DNA from 4 places in the Streptomyces ziwulingensis genome. Region 4 is predicted to be linked to each of the others. Evidence: riboswitches for the same ligand, from Rfam matches in the RefSeq annotation. Region 4 holds a riboswitch; each other region holds the start of a gene.
The links. A riboswitch is a leader RNA that binds a small molecule or an ion and turns the genes downstream of it on or off. The one in region 4 is predicted to bind cyclic di-AMP.

Region 1: it holds a riboswitch for cyclic di-AMP, as region 4 does, so the genes downstream of both, ABEB00_RS25180 (peptidoglycan DD-metalloendopeptidase family protein) here and ABEB00_RS02300 (transglycosylase SLT domain-containing protein) in region 4, are expected to answer to the same signal.
Region 2: it holds a riboswitch for cyclic di-AMP, as region 4 does, so the genes downstream of both, ABEB00_RS30640 (M23 family metallopeptidase) here and ABEB00_RS02300 (transglycosylase SLT domain-containing protein) in region 4, are expected to answer to the same signal.
Region 3: it holds a riboswitch for cyclic di-AMP, as region 4 does, so the genes downstream of both, ABEB00_RS16705 (M23 family metallopeptidase) here and ABEB00_RS02300 (transglycosylase SLT domain-containing protein) in region 4, are expected to answer to the same signal.

The regions. Positions count from the first base shown of each region.
Region 1 covers NZ_BAABIG010000054.1:140,099-143,796, reverse strand. The annotation lists gene ABEB00_RS25185 (tyrosine-protein phosphatase) at 15-812, opposite strand; cyclic di-AMP (ydaO/yuaA leader) riboswitch at 1,237-1,412, shown strand; gene ABEB00_RS25180 (peptidoglycan DD-metalloendopeptidase family protein) at 1,415-2,368, shown strand; gene ABEB00_RS25175 (SGNH/GDSL hydrolase family protein) at 2,586-3,371, shown strand; gene ABEB00_RS25170 (MBL fold metallo-hydrolase) at 3,455-3,698, shown strand, end outside.
Region 2 covers NZ_BAABIG010000080.1:33,002-36,699, forward strand. The annotation lists gene ABEB00_RS30625 (bifunctional acetate--CoA ligase family protein/GNAT family N-acetyltransferase) at 1-173, opposite strand, end outside; gene ABEB00_RS30630 (HPr family phosphocarrier protein) at 372-653, shown strand; gene ABEB00_RS30635 (GntR family transcriptional regulator) at 843-1,538, opposite strand; gene ABEB00_RS30640 (M23 family metallopeptidase) at 1,745-2,521, opposite strand; cyclic di-AMP (ydaO/yuaA leader) riboswitch at 2,534-2,695, opposite strand; gene ABEB00_RS30645 (M16 family metallopeptidase) at 2,885-3,698, opposite strand, start outside.
Region 3 covers NZ_BAABIG010000027.1:15,436-19,133, reverse strand. The annotation lists gene ABEB00_RS16710 (PP2C family protein-serine/threonine phosphatase) at 1-1,111, shown strand, start outside; cyclic di-AMP (ydaO/yuaA leader) riboswitch at 1,366-1,523, shown strand; gene ABEB00_RS16705 (M23 family metallopeptidase) at 1,536-2,570, shown strand; gene ABEB00_RS16700 (PrsW family intramembrane metalloprotease) at 2,617-3,698, opposite strand, start outside.
Region 4 covers NZ_BAABIG010000005.1:66,223-69,920, forward strand. The annotation lists gene ABEB00_RS02295 (polyprenyl synthetase family protein) at 37-1,047, opposite strand; cyclic di-AMP (ydaO/yuaA leader) riboswitch at 1,762-1,930, shown strand; gene ABEB00_RS02300 (transglycosylase SLT domain-containing protein) at 1,933-2,448, shown strand; gene ABEB00_RS02305 (HAD family hydrolase) at 2,464-3,276, opposite strand; gene ABEB00_RS02310 (GNAT family N-acetyltransferase) at 3,513-3,698, shown strand, end outside.

The DNA of each region.
Region 1 (3,698 bases), on a different contig from region 4:
AGCCGTCGCCCGGCTCAGTCGAGCAGGCGCTCGCGCAGCCGCTCCCGGGTCGCGGGCGTCAGCCGCAGTCCCCGCTCCAGGTAGGCGTCGAGGGAGCCCCAGGTCTCCTCGGCGGTGTCGAGGGCCGCTGCCAGATACTCGGCGCGCGCGTCGAACAGGGGGCTCAGCAGCTCCATGACCTCGGGGGAGTAGGCCGACCTGGCGGTGCCGCTGCGGCGCACCTGGTAGCGGCGGTGCGTGGCGTTGGACTTCAGGTAGTCGTCGAGGAGGGCCTCGCGCTCGACGCCGACGGCGAGCAGGGTCACGGCCACCGACAGGCCCGCGCGGTCCTTGCCCGCCGAGCAGTGCATGAGGGCGGGGACGCTGTCCTCGGCGAGCGCGTGCACCACCCGGGAGTGCTCCGCCGTACGGTCGGTGATGATCGACCGGTACGAGGCGATCATGCGGTCCGCGCCCTTGCCGTCGGCGAGTATCCCGCGCAACTGGTCGAGGTCGCCGTCGCGGACCATCCTCCAGAACTCGGCGCCGTCGGCGGGGTCGGAGAGCGGCAGGTTCACGTTGCGGGTGCCCGGCAGGGTGACGTCAGGGCCTTCGAGCCGCTGGTCGGCGGCGTTGCGGAAGTCGAAGATCGTGTGGATGCCCAGCGTCGCGAGGAACGCCGCGTCCTCGGCGGTGGCATGGGCGAGGTGACCGCTGCGGAACAGCACACCGAACCGCACCCGCCGGCCGTCGGCGGTCGGGAGTCCGCCCACGTCACGGAAGTTGCGCACGCCGGCCAGCTCGGGCTCGGTCGACGGGACCTGCTGCGTCACGAGGACTCCTCCCACTGCGTCCGCCGGCGCTGCTCGACGGCGGGCACACCCGACGATACGGCATCCCTTGCCTGGGGCAATGAGTTCTCCTGAGGCTTAAGCCCCCGATGTCCCACTGGCTCCCTTTATCCCTAATACAACACAAAACCCCAACTCCACCTGTAATAAACGATGCTGGCGTGGCAGCGCGTGAGCAGCGTCATAACCGTGACGGTGCGTTGCTGGGCATGCTCACGTAATGCAGGTGCTTTTCGTGGGAGTTTGCCGTGCGCCGCGTTCCTGATTTCCACGGAGCGTGACGAGGCGTTCCCGGAAAGGATCAAGCGAAACCCGGTCCCCGGGAATCCCGCGCTTGTCCCCGCCCGTCCCGGTCCCTTACGTTCACCACCGATCCGGACGGACGCCTAATCCTGCCGCCGACCGGACTCCGCACCCACCCACCACCCGTATCGGCAGGAGCGGGGGACCCACAGGTACAACTGCCTGTTCCGGTTCCCGGGACGGCTAGGGGTAAAGCCGCGTCCATACGTCCATGGCGGCGGCCGGGCATCTCCAGCCCGCACCCGACAGCTCACCTCGTAGGCGCCGGAGAGGAATTCACCATGCCCGCGAAGGGTAAGCACCGCCGTACCAAGACCCAGCGCCTGACCCGCACCATAGCCATCGCCGGAACCGGCGGCGCCGCGCTCGCACTTCCGCTCCTGGGGGCCGCCGGCGCCCACGCCGCCCCCGCGCAGTCCGTCACCGAGCACGCCGCGCAGTCCCTGCCGACGGCCGCCAGGACCGTCGCGAAGGACTCCGGCGACGACGCCGGGAAGCGCACCTACACCGTGCGCGGCGGCGACTACCTGGCGAAGATCGCCGACGAGCAGAACGTCAGCGGCGGCTGGCAGAAGCTCTACGCGGACAACCGCGCGGCCGTCGGCTCGGACCCCTCGCTGATCCACCCGGGCCTGAAGCTCTCGGTGGGCGGCAAGGCCGCGACGGCCACGACCGCGGAGTCGAAGTCGAGCGAGTCGCCGGCGGCCGGGTCGGGCACGGCCGGGTCGAAGACCACGCAGCCGTCGCAGTCGTCGGCGGAGTCCTCCGACGCCGAGGGCGCCACGGCCCAGTCGGCCGGTACCGCCGGTAACACCACGGCGACCTCCTCCGGCTTCGTGCTGCCCGTCGCGAACGGCACCGTCGGCACCCCCTACCACCAGTCGGGCAGCATGTGGTCCAGCGGCTACCACACCGGCACCGACTTCGTGGTCCCGACCGGCACCTCCCTGAAGGCCGTGGGCGCGGGCACCGTCGTCTCCGCCGGCTGGGGCGGCGCGTACGGCAATCAGGTCGTCATCCAGCTCAGCGACGGCCACTACGCCCAGTACGGCCACCTGTCCTCGCTCTCCGTCGCCGGCGGCGAGACCGTGACCGCGGGGCAGCAGATCGGCCTCTCCGGCGCCACCGGCAACGTGACCGGCCCGCACCTGCACTTCGAGATCCGTACCACCCCGGACTACGGCTCCGACATCGACCCGCTCGCCTACCTGCGCGCGCACGGCGTCTCCGTCTGAGCCACCCCCCCGCACCGCCGAAGGCCGGACCCCGATCCCCGGGTCCGGCCTTCGGTCATGTCCGGTTTTCAGTGGGTCACTTATTCCGCAATTGGCGAACACTTTGCGAGTGGCCTTTCTCACCGCCGGTCAACCCCGCCCTACGGTCGCGTAGGTCACATTCAAAGGTGAATCATGGGCCGACGTGGCAGACGATTCGAAGAATGACAGCGGAAGAGTGATCGGGTCGTACGTGGCGGTGGGGGACAGCTTCACCGAGGGCGTCGGCGACCGCGGCCCCGACGGGTCATGGGTCGGCTGGGCCGACCGCTTCGCCGTCCTGCTCGCCGACCGGCGGCCCGAGGGCGACTTCACCTACACCAACCTCGCGGTGCGCGGCAGACTGCTCGACCGCATCGTGGCGGACCAGGTGCCCCAGGCGGTCGGACTCGCGCCGGACCTGGTCTCCTTCTGCGCGGGCGGCAACGACATCATCCGGCCCGGCACCGACCCCGACGAACTGGCCGAGCGGTTCGAGCGGGCCGTCCGCGCGCTCAGCGCCGTGGCCGGCACCGTGCTGGTGACCACCGGCTTCGACACCCGCGGGGTACCCGTCCTCAAGCACCTGCGCGGCAAGATCGCCACGTACAACGGACATGTGCGGGCCGTCGCCGACCGGTACGGCTGCCCGGTGCTGGACCTGTGGTCGCTGCGCGGCTTCCAGGACCGCCGGGCCTGGGACGCCGACCGGCTGCACCTCTCGCCCGAGGGGCACACGCGGGTGGCGCTCCGCGCCGGGCAGGTTCTCGGCCTGCCGGTGCCGGCCGACCCGGACCAGGCATGGCCGCCGCTGCCGCCCCGCGGCGCACTCGACATCCGGCGGGACGACGTCCAGTGGGCGCGTGAGTACCTGGTGCCGTGGATCGGGCGCCGGCTGCGCGGCCAGTCCTCCGGCGACCATGTGATCGCCAAGGGGACCCTGTCGGCGGCCGACATCAGGACCCGGATCGCGACGGTGGCCTGAAGCCCCGTACGGCAGTTGCCGGCCGGGACTGTCACACCGGGCGACCATAATGGAAGCCAGACCTACTCCACCTGGAGGTACCCGTGGCCGCTGACCGTTCCCCGAGTCCCGGGCTCCTCGCCCGGCGCCCCGCGGCCTTCGGTGTGGATCCGAGTGGCGAGCGCATGGCGCGCATCCGCAGATCGCCGCATTTCGCGGACGGCGTGTTCCAGAACCCGGGAGGTACCGCCCGGACCCGGCCCGCCGGATCGACGACGGCCTTGGCCAAGCTCTACTTCGACCGCGAGTCCCGCTCCCGCCGGTCCCCTCAAGGGGCGATCCCGGTCC
Region 2 (3,698 bases), on a different contig from region 4:
GGGGCGAAGAAGCGGTAGTACTTGGACTCGTCGGAGACCTGCTCGTAGAAGCTGACCAGGCGTTCGGCGTCGTCGGCGGTGATGGGGCGCACACGCGCGGTACCGCCGTCGCGCAGCACCACGTCGGCTTCCCAGTGGGCGGGGTACTCGTGCCGGTCCGACGAGGTCTGCATGGGCCCCAGAGTACGGCTCGCGTACGACAACGGCGCGGGGCAGGCTGTGGGGGCGAGGGGGCCGGACCGGGGGCCGCGGCCGGTCCGCGCGCCCGCAAAACGGGCCGCTCCGGGGGCGTGCGCCACGGTGTGGGAAACTGGTCTAGACAACTTTGATCGCCAGACAGACAACCCTGATCACCTGAAGGGCAGCAACATATGGCTGAGCGCCGCGTCAACGTCGGCTGGGCCGAGGGTCTCCACGCCCGCCCCGCCTCCATCTTCGTCCGGGCCGCCACGGCCACCGGTGTTCCCGTGACGATCGCCAAGGCCGACGGTGACCCCGTCAACGCGGCCTCCATGCTGGCCGTCCTGAGCCTGGGCGCCCAGGGCGGCGAGGAGATCGTCCTCGCCTCGGACGCCGAGGGCGCGGACGCCGCGCTGGAGCGCCTGGCGAAGCTGGTCGCCGAGGGGCTCGAGGAGCTTCCCGAGACCGTCTGAACACCTGAACGCCTTATGCAAATGGCGGGGCCGAGCCGATCCGGGTCACCGGACGACTCGGTCCCGCCTTTTACGTGGCAGGGCCGCGGGAAATGCGTCCGACCCATCGGGAAATGGCCGCAGACGCGAGTAGCAGAGCAGCAGAAAAGGACCCCGCCGAATTCCTCTTCTTTGTATACGGCGTTTGTGTTAATGCCGCAGGCTCGGTGTGTTTACGGCACGTTGCGAGTTCCTCACACGCTCCGCGCGTTCGGCTCCCGCGGCGAAGCGCAGGCGGTGCGCCGCGGTCGACCGCTCACCGTGGTGGGAGGTGAGCGTCCGGGCGCGCTCGGCGTCGCCGCGGGCCACCGCGTCCACGATCGCGCCGTGCTCCGCCCAGGACTCCACCGGACCGGCCGCCGCCTCCACGGCGTACATCCAGGCGATCCGGTGCCGCAACTGGGTCAGCGTCGACGTCAGGGCCGGGCTGCCGGCGGCCTGGGCGAGCGTCTCGTGGAACCAGCCCCCCAGGGAGCGCAGATCGTCGCTGTAGCCCCGCCTGGCCCGCTCCTGGCCCAGCCGGACGAGACCCCGCAGCACCTTCAGATGGGCCTCGGTGCGGCGCTGGGCGGCCCGCGCGGCGGCCAGCGGCTCCAGCAGCAGGCGCATCTCCAGGAGGTCGGCGCCCTCCTGCTCGGTCGGTTCCGCCACGCACGCGCCCGCGTGGCGCCGGGTCACCACGAAGCCCTCGGCCTCCAGGGTGCGCAGGGCCTCGCGCACGGGGACGCGGGAGACGCCGTAGCGGCGCGCGAGCAGTTCCTCGGTGAGCCGGCTGCCGCGCTCGTAGACACCCGCGACGATGTCGTCCCGGATCGCCGTGCACACCGAATGCGCCGGAATACGCATGACCGACCTCCGCCTTAATCCCCGTGAAACGTCGACGATTGACGCGTGTTCAGTGACTCTATGGCAATGGGGCGGAATTTCCGATGCCGAGCCGGAATCCATGGCTCTTTTTTGGTCACCTTCGGTCACCGGCCGGCGGAACGCCGAAAGCCCCGGCTCGGTGAGCCGGGGCTTTCGGGTGCTTTCGGATGCCGCGGAACGTGCCGTCAGACGGAGACGCCGTGCGAGCGGAGGTACGCCACGGGGTCGATGTCCGTCCCGTACTCCGCGCCGGTACGGGCCTCGAAGTGCAGGTGCGGTCCGGTGACGTTGCCGGTCGAGCCGGAGACCGCGATCTGCTGCCCCGGGGTGACCGACTGGCCCACCGAGACGCCGATGGACGACAGGTGGCCGTACTGCGTGTACGTCCCGTCGTGCATCTTGACGACGACCTGGTTGCCGTAGGCGCCGCCCCAGCCGGCCTCGACGACCGTGCCGGCGCCGACGGCGTGCACGGAGGTGCCGGAGGCGGCGTGGAAGTCGATGCCGGTGTGGGTGCCGGAGGACCACAGTCCGCTGCTGGCCCGGTACGCGGTGGACACGTAGGAGCTGCTGATCGGCGCCACGTAGGTGTTCAGGAGCTTGCGCTCGGCCGCGCGGGCGGCGCGCTCCTTGGCCTCGTGCGCCTCCTTCGCGGCCTGCTCGGCCGCCTCGGCGGCCCGCTCCCGCGCGGCCTCCTGGGCCTTGCGCTCGGCCTCGGCGTCCTCGGCGGCCTGCCGCTGGGCGGCGGCCTGGGCGTCGATCTGCTCGGCTATGGAGTCACCGATGGTGATGACGGGGGTGAGACCGGTCTGCTCGGGAACCGGCTCGGAGGCGAGCGCCGGCGCCGCGAGGGTGCCTATGACGCCGGTGGTGGCGAGGGCCGCGACACCCGCCGCGCGGGTGGTCGTGCGGTGCATCCGGCCGGGTCGACGGTGCTTCCCGGCGGCGCGCGTGAACGCCATGTACTGGCTGGTCCTTTCCTTCCCTCTCGCCTACCGGGTTAGCTGACGGGTTCGGAGCAGGAAGGTCTCCTACGGACCCCCTCGCGCACGCGCGGGCGTCCGATTCACCCCAGGGACTGTTGGGTCCCCGGCTCCCCTGGCTCGCGCCGTACGGGGACTCGGCGATGACTGTCCGGTGCCGCGGGCGCGGCGCACTGCCTGACGAACAGCCGGGACGAAGCTAAGCGGGAGTGTGTTCATTTCCCAAACGCATCAGGTTTTTTGTCGCGCATCCCACAGAGCAGACAGGCAACCTCCGCCGCAATACGGACAAAAGGCGGCCCCGGTGACACAAGGGTCACCGGGGCCGCCGCACGCGCGGTGCTACTCGGCCGGCACGACGGTGACCTCACCGATGCCGAGGGCCTCGACCGGCGCCTTGATCTGCGCCGCGTCGCCCACCAGGACCGTCACCAGGCGGTCCACCGGGAAGGCGTTGACGACGGCCGCGGTGGCCTCGACGGTGCCGGTCGCGGCGAGTTGCCGGTACAGCGTCGCCTGGAAGTCGTCGGGCAGGTGCTGCTCGACCTGGTCGGCCAGCGTGCCCGCGACGGCCGCCGCGGTCTCGTACTTCAGCGGCGCCACGCCCACCAGATTCTGCACGGCCACGTCGCGTTCGGCGTCGGTGAGACCCTCCGCGGCGAGCGTGCGCAGCACCGTCCACAGGTCCTCGAGGGCGGGACCGGTGTTCGGGGTGTCGATGGAGCCGCTGATGGCGAGCATCGCGGCGCCCGTGCCGTCCGGCGCGGAGCGCAGGACCTGCCCGAACGACCGCACGCCGTAGGTGTAGCCCTTCTCCTCGCGCAGGACGCGGTCCAGGCGGGAGGTGAGGGTGCCGCCCAGGCAGTACGTGCCGAGCACCTGGGCGGGCCACACGCGGTCGTGCCGGTCCGGTCCGGTGCGGCCGATGAGGAGCTGCGTCTGGACGGAACCGGGACGGTCCACGATGACGACCCGTCCGGTGTCGTCGGAGGTGACCGGCGGCACCGGCCGGGCCTCGGCCGCGGGCCCGGTCCAGGCGCCGAGCGTGTCGCCGAGGAGCGCGTCCAGGTCGATGCCGGTGAGGTCGCCGACGACCACGGCGGTGGCGGTGGCGGGTCGGACGTGCCGCTCGTAGAAGGCGCGTACGGCCGAGGAG
Region 3 (3,698 bases), on a different contig from region 4:
CGCGGCACGGCCCGGCGTCCGGTCCCTCGGGCGGGAGGAACGGCGGTTCACCAGCGTCCGGCGGTTCGTGCGGCTGCTCCCCCTGCTGCTGATCGCCGTCGCCGTCGTCTACGACTGCCTCACCCCCCGCTACTTCACCGCCGGCCCGCTCTACACCGCCGCGCCCCTGGTCGCCGCCCCGCTCTATTCGCGGCGCGGCACCCTGTTCACCGGGATCGCCGTCGTCGTCGCCGTGACCGCGCTCCAGTTCACCAAGGACGTCGCCCACTACATCGACTCGATCACCGAACTGGTGACCATCGCGACCGTCGCCGCCCTCGCCGTCTTCGTCAACGCCTTCGTCCGCCGCACCGACGAACGCCTCGCCTCCGCCCGGGAGATCGCCGAGGCCGCCCAGCGCGCCGTGCTGCCCGAGCCCGCCGGGCGGATCGGCGGCTTCGAGATCGCGGCCTGCTACGAGGCGGCCCAGGCCGACGCGTTCATCGGCGGCGACCTGTACGCGGTGCAGGACAGCCCGCGCGGCGTCCGGATGATCGTCGGGGACGTGCGCGGCAAGGGGATGGGGGCGGTCGCGGCCGTCGCCGTCGTGATCGGCGCCTTCCGGGAGGCCGCCGAGCAGGAGGCCACCCTGGAGGCGGTCGCGCAGCGGCTGGAGCGGGCGCTGGCCCGCGAGGGCACCCGGCGCGAGGGACTGGACGCCTTCGAGGGGTTCACCACCGCCATCCTCGTCGAACTCCCGCACGGCGGCTCCGTGGTCCGCCTCGTCAACCGCGGCCATCCGCCGCCCCTGCTGCTGTACTCCGACGGCACCCTGCGGACGCTCTCCGCCCGGGACGCCGCGCTCCCGCTCGGCATGGGCGAACTCGGCGTCTGGCCCGATCGCGCCGAGGAGAGCGCCTTCCCCGGCGGCTCCACCCTGCTGCTCTACACCGACGGACTCTCCGAGGCCCGGGACGCCGAGGGCGAGTTCTACGACCCCCAGAAGCGGCTGGCGGGCCGCGACTTCGGCGACCCCGGCGCGCTGCTGGACCACCTCGCCGAGGACGTGCGCCGGCACTCCGGGGGCGGCATGGCGGACGACATGGCGCTGCTCGCCGTACAACGTCCTTGATCATTGTCACCGGTGGTGAGCGCGCGACCGGCGTTTGGTAACGGCTGACATACCGTCAGGTTTAGCCGGTCGGAAAATGGGTTCCCCGGAGACGGTGGAAGGGCGGTCAAGTCGCCCGGTTTTCAGCGGTCATGCGGCCTTGCTCCCCGCCGGATTTCCTAATGATCAAGAGGAACGGCTTGGAATCCGTGCCACGCGTCTATTAACGTTCGATAACGCAGCGCGGTCGTCCCAGCCGTCACAGAAGGCGGCTCCGCGCGCACGCGCCGAATCCCGTGAGGGAACCGGGGAACCACCACCTTGGGGTGAATCGCGAGTCCGCCGCCGTGGCGACACGGCCGGTATACGCGCGTAGGAGACCTTCCTGCTCCGAACCCGTCAGCTAACCCGGTAGGCGGAGACGGAAGGAAAGGAGCACGCCCACGTGGCGTCCAACCGGCCTGCCCCCGAGGCCCACTTCGCGCCTACCCCGCGCGACACCGAGACGTTCGGTTACGGCGCCGTCCGCGCCGACGAGGGCCCCTTCGAGGAGTGGAACCCCACCGCGGAGTCCGTACTTCCCGTACGCGGCCGGCACCGGGTCGCCAAGCAGCGCGGCGGTCTCGCCCGCAGCTCCACCGTCCTCGGCGTCGGCGTCATAGCGGCCGTCGGAGCCGGCGGCATGGCCAGCGCGCAGACCGGCAAGCCGCCGGTCTCGATCTCCATGCCGGACCTGCCCAACGTGGGCTCGCTCATCTCGGACGACGAGGAGCCCGAGCCCCAGGGTTCGGCCACCCCGCTCAGCGGCGTCGCCGCCGTCGCCGTGGCCGACACCGAGCAGCGCACCACCGCCGGTGAGGCGCTGGTCGGCCGCATCATGGCGCAGGCCGAGCAGCAGCAGGACCAGGCCGAGAGCAAGGCCGCCGCCGAGGCGAAGGCCGCCGCCGAGAAGAAGGCGGCCGAGGCCGCCGAGAAGGCGGAGAAGGAGGCGGAGGCCAAGGCCGCCGCCGAGAAGAAGAAGGCGGCCGCCGAGGCGGCGAAGAAGGCCGAGGCCGAGCGCCTCGCCAAGCTCGCCGCGCAGTACGCGCTGCCGACCTCCGCGTACACGATCACCTCCACCTTCGGGCAGGCCGGCGCCTACTGGTCGTCCGGTTACCACACCGGCCTCGACTTCGCCGCGCCCACCGGCACGCTGATCAAGGCGGTCCACACCGGGACCATCACCGAGGCGGGCTGGGCCGGCTCCTACGGCTACCGCACCATCCTCACCCTCGACGACGGCACCGAGCTGTGGTTCTGCCACCAGTCCTCGATCAGCGTCAGCGTCGGCCAGAAGGTCAGCACGGGCGATGTCATCGGCCGCGTCGGCGCCACCGGCAACGTCACCGGCGCCCACCTCCACCTGGAGGTCCACCCCGGCGGGGCCGCCTCCGGCATCGACCCGATGGCCTGGCTCCAGGGCAAGGGCCTCACCCCCTGATCCCCGGCGGTCCTGACGAACACCCCCCGACGTCAGGGCTGCCGGTTCACGGACGGTACGGGTTGTAGCTGTAGGCGTACGTGGTGGGCGTGGTGTAGGCGCTGTGCGGGTGGCAGGCGTTGTACACGGTGTGCGCGTTGTACGTGCTGTAGGCGTTGTACGTGGTCTGGGCGTTGTGTGTGATGTACGGGTACGGCGGCCATGGCGGGGCGGCGAGCGGTACCGCAGGCGCGGTGGCGCGGGCCGCGTGGTCCAGAGCCGGGTGGGCCGCCTCGCGCCGGTGCCACAGCTCCTGGAGCAGTTCCCGCTCCCGGGCCGCGAAGTCCGGGCCCGCCCGGCCGTCGCGCGCCCGGTGCCGGAGGAACGCCAGTTCGGTCGCGTACGCCTCGTACTGGGTCACCGCCCGCGCCGCGGCCTTCCCGGCGCGGTGGCGGGCGTACGCGCGGGCCAGGCGCCGCGCCTTCAGCGAGGCCAGCGCGTACGGCTCGGCCGGGGTCAGCCAGCCGGCCATCGCGTAGACCGGCAGCTCCTGTCGTATCGTGCTCAGCTCGCGCTGGCGGGTCCAGACGGCCAGCCAGGTCAGCAGTCCGAACGCGGGCACCATGAACGCCGCGTAGACGCCGAAGAAGCCGTACTCCCCCAGCGTCGACGAGCCGTTCCACAGCGCGTGCATGCCCATCGCGAGCAGCAGGCCGGCCAGCGGGAGCAGGACGCGCCGGGCACGGGGGCGGCCGCCGCGCAGCGCGGCGATGCCGAAGCCGATGCCGGTGAGCACCGTGAAGAGCGGGTGCGCGAAGGGCGACATGACGATGCGGACGAAGAACGTCGCCGCGGTGACGGAGGCGATGCCGCTCTCGCCGCTGAGCCGGTCGGTGCCGAAGGCGGTGCCGAGGTAGAGGATGTTCTCGGTGAAGGCGAAGCCGGTGGCGGTGACGCCGGCGACCACGACGCCGTCGAGGATTCCGGTGAAGTCGCGTCTGCGGAAGAGGAAGACCAGCAGGACGGCGGCGGCCTTGGCGGACTCCTCCACCACCGGGGCTATGACGGTGGCCCCCAGGGTGTCCGCGCCGGCCGGATCGGCGGTGGCCGTGGCTATCCAGCGGGTCGCGAAGGTGTTGGCGACGATGG
Region 4 (3,698 bases):
CGGGCACGCGGCGGGGGCGGGGCGGGGCGCGGCGGGTCAGCCGGCCCGGTGCACCACCGCGTCGCACAGTTCCACCAGCGCGGTCTTCGCCTCGCACTCGCGCAGCGGGGCCAGTGCGGCGCGGGCGTCCTTCGCGTAGCGGACGGTGTCCCGCCGGGCCTGCTCCAGCGCCGGGTGGGCGCGCAGCAGCCGCAGCGCCTCCGCGTGCCGGGCGTCGTCGGTGAGGTCGGAGTCGAGCAGCTCGCACAGGGCGAGGTCCTCGGCGAGTCCGAGGCGGGCCGCCCGCTCGCGCAGCCGGAGCACGGGCAGGGTCGGGATGCCCTCGCGCAGGTCGGTGCCGGGGGTCTTGCCGGACTCGTGGGAGTCGGAGGCGATGTCCAGCACGTCGTCGGCGAGCTGGAAGGCGACGCCGAGCCGCTCGCCGTACTGGGTGAGGACGTCGACGACCGTCTCGTCGGCGCCGGACATCATGGCGCCGAACCGGCAGGAGACGGCCACCAGCGAGCCGGTCTTGCCGCCCAGCACGTCCAGGTAGTGCTCGACCGGGTCCCGGCCGTCCTGCGGTCCCGCGGTCTCCAGGATCTGGCCGGTGACAAGGCGCTCGAACGCCAGGGCCTGCACCCGGACCGCCTCCGGCCCGAGGTCGGCGAGGATCTGCGAGGCGCGGGCGAACAGGAAGTCGCCGGTGAGGACGGCGACGGAGTTGTCCCAGCGGGTGTTGGCGCTGGGCACCCCGCGCCGGACCTCGGCCTCGTCCATCACGTCGTCGTGGTACAGCGTGGCGAGGTGGGTCAGCTCCACGACGACGGCCGAGGGCACGATGCCCGGGGCGTCGGGGTCGCCGAACTGGGCCGCGAGCATCACCAGCAGTGGCCGGAAACGCTTGCCGCCCGCCCGCACCAGGTGCTGGGCGGCCTCCGTGATGAAGGGCACCTCGCTCTTGGTTGCCTCAAGCAACCCTTCCTCGACAGCCGCCATTCCGCCCTGGACACCGGCTTCCAGAGCCTGGTCCCGCACGCTCAGCCCGAACGGCCCGACGACGGTCACGAGGGGTCTCCTGTCTGCTGGTGTCCACTGCGGTCACACGGTTTGTCGATAGGTCGCTGCCACCACTCAAGTCAGCGTATCCGGTCACCTTTCGATCACCGATAGCGCCCACCGTTACAGGCCGGTCGGTATCGGACCATGATCGGTACGTTTCTGATCAGGTGATATGAGCAGCCGTGCGCGGACTTCGCCGAGCGGTCGGGGCGCGCCGGCGAAGGAGGGTTCCTCCGGAGACCCCACCACCCCCTCCAACGTCCGACGGCCCGGGAACGTCACCCATTCGACACGCAAACCCGCGTTCCCGCTCTCGGCCGAGTACCTCCTCACTGATAGCCGGGCAGGCGCCGCGACGGCCGAAATCCGGCCATCGGACCGGGCGTGGGGACACCCGGCGACCGCCTTGGCGAGCGGCCGCGACCACGCTCGGGCAGTTACAGCCAAGTTGCAGCTATTGCCCGATTTGCCACTTTTGCTGAGCCCAGTGAGTTGGCTCACGCCACCACCCCGGCCGGCCCGTCCCCCACGGACACCCTCGCCCCGTTGTCCCGTAAGCCAGTTGAGCCTTGCCACTCGCAAAGGATCAAGCACACCAAATCGCCCAGACCAAGGTCAACATGCACGTTGGTGATTCCGGCACTTGTTTCCGACATGTGCTTCCGCATACGTTCCCGGCCTGTCGGGCGGACGCCGAATCCTGCCACCGCCGGACAGACCCACATCCACCCACCAACTCACGCACGGCAGGAGCGGGGGACCCAGGTAAGCCGCCGCGCCGGTCCGCGGACCAGTGCGGCTAGGGGTCAAGCGGCGCCCAGCGGGGCGCCACCGGGCACCTCCCGCCCGAACCCGACAGCTCACCTCGCAGGCGTAGGAGAGGACCTCACCATGCCCGCAAACGGCCTCCGGTTCGCCGGGACCACCCGCCTCACCCGCAAGCTCGCCGTCGCCGGTGCCGGCGCCGCCGTGCTCGCGCTGCCGCTCTTCGGCGCCACCAGCGCCTCCGCCGCCCCGGCCGCCCCGGCCGCCGACTCGACCACGACGGCGGTCACCACGGCCGCCATGACCGCGGCCAACGGCTACAGCAACACCCTGGACGGCTGGATCCGCCAGTCGCTCGACATCATGGCCGCCAAGGGGATACCCGGTTCGTACGACGGCATCTACCGCAACGTGATGCGGGAGTCGTCCGGCAACCAGTTCGCCATCAACAACTGGGACGTCAACGCCGTCAACGGCACCCCGTCCAAGGGTCTGCTCCAGGTGATCGCGCCGACCTTCGAGGCGTACCACGTCGACGGCACCTCCTGGGACCCGTACGACCCGGTCGCGAACATCACCGCCGCCTGCAACTACGCGGCCCAGCGGTACGGCTCCATGGACAACGTCTTCGGCGCCTACTGATCTCCCCCGCCGGCTTCAGAGAACTGCCGGGAAGAGTCGTTCGAGGACGACGGCCACGCCGTCGTCCTCGTTCGACGTGGTGACCTCGTCGGCCACCGCCTTCAGCTCCGGGTGGGCGCCGGCCATGGCGACGCCGCGCGCCGCCCAGTCGAACATGGGGATGTCGTTGGGCATGTCGCCGAAGGCGACCGTCTGCGCCGCCCGCAGCCCCAGGTGGCGCGCGGCCAGCGCCAGACCGGTGGCCTTGGTGACCCCGCACGGCTGCAGCTCGACCGTCCCCGGCCCCGACATGGTGACCGTCGCCAGCGAACCGACCACCCCGCGCGCCGTCGCCGCCAGCTCGTCGTCGGACAGGTAGGGGTGGCGCAGCAGCACCTTGCTGAGCGGTGCCTCCCACAGGTCGTCGCGCCGGCCGACCCGGACGGCGGGCAGCGTCGGGTGGGGCATCAGGTACCCCGGCTCGATCAGCGTGAGCCCGTCGACCCCGTCCTGGTCGACGGCTGCGTACACCTGGCCCACCTCGGCCTCGATCTTGCCGAGCGCGGTCTCGGCCAGCTCCCGGTCCAGGGTGACCGACCACAGCAGGCGGTCCGCGCCGGCGTCGTACACCTGCGCGCCCTGCCCGCACACCGCGAGCCCCCCGCAGCCGAGGTCGGTGAGGAGGGTGCGCACTCTGGGCGCCGGGCGGCCCGTCACCACGAGGTGTTGCGCGCCGGCCTCCGCCACGCGGGCCAGCGCGGCGCGCGACCGGTCGGAGACGGTGTCGTCGCCGCGGAGCAGCGTCCCGTCCAGGTCGGTGGCGACGAGTGCGTAAGCGGTGGGGTCCATGATCAGAGAATACGGATCCCGAGGGGTCCCGACTCACCGTCGTCAAGGGGGCGTTCACGCGCGCGCCCCCCACACACAACTGTCCGAAAGCTGACGCTACATCGGCTAAGGGCGGTTGAAGCGCTGTGCACCGGTTGGCAGCAACATGCTCCGCTGCCTACCCCCGAACGGGCCCCGGAGGTACCTTCCTACTGTCCAGGGGGCTTGATCGGGGGGTCGGGTTGAACAGCGGACGCATTCGGGTGCTCGTGCCGGAGGAACTGGGCGAGGGGGAACGGCAGCACTGGCGCGAACTGCGGGCCAAGTCGCCGTCCCCGCGCAACCCCTTCATGGAACCGGAATTCACCGACGTCATCGGCCGGGTCCGGCCCGGGGCGCGCGTCGCGGTGGTGTACGAGGGCGGCGCGGCCGCCGGTTTCCTG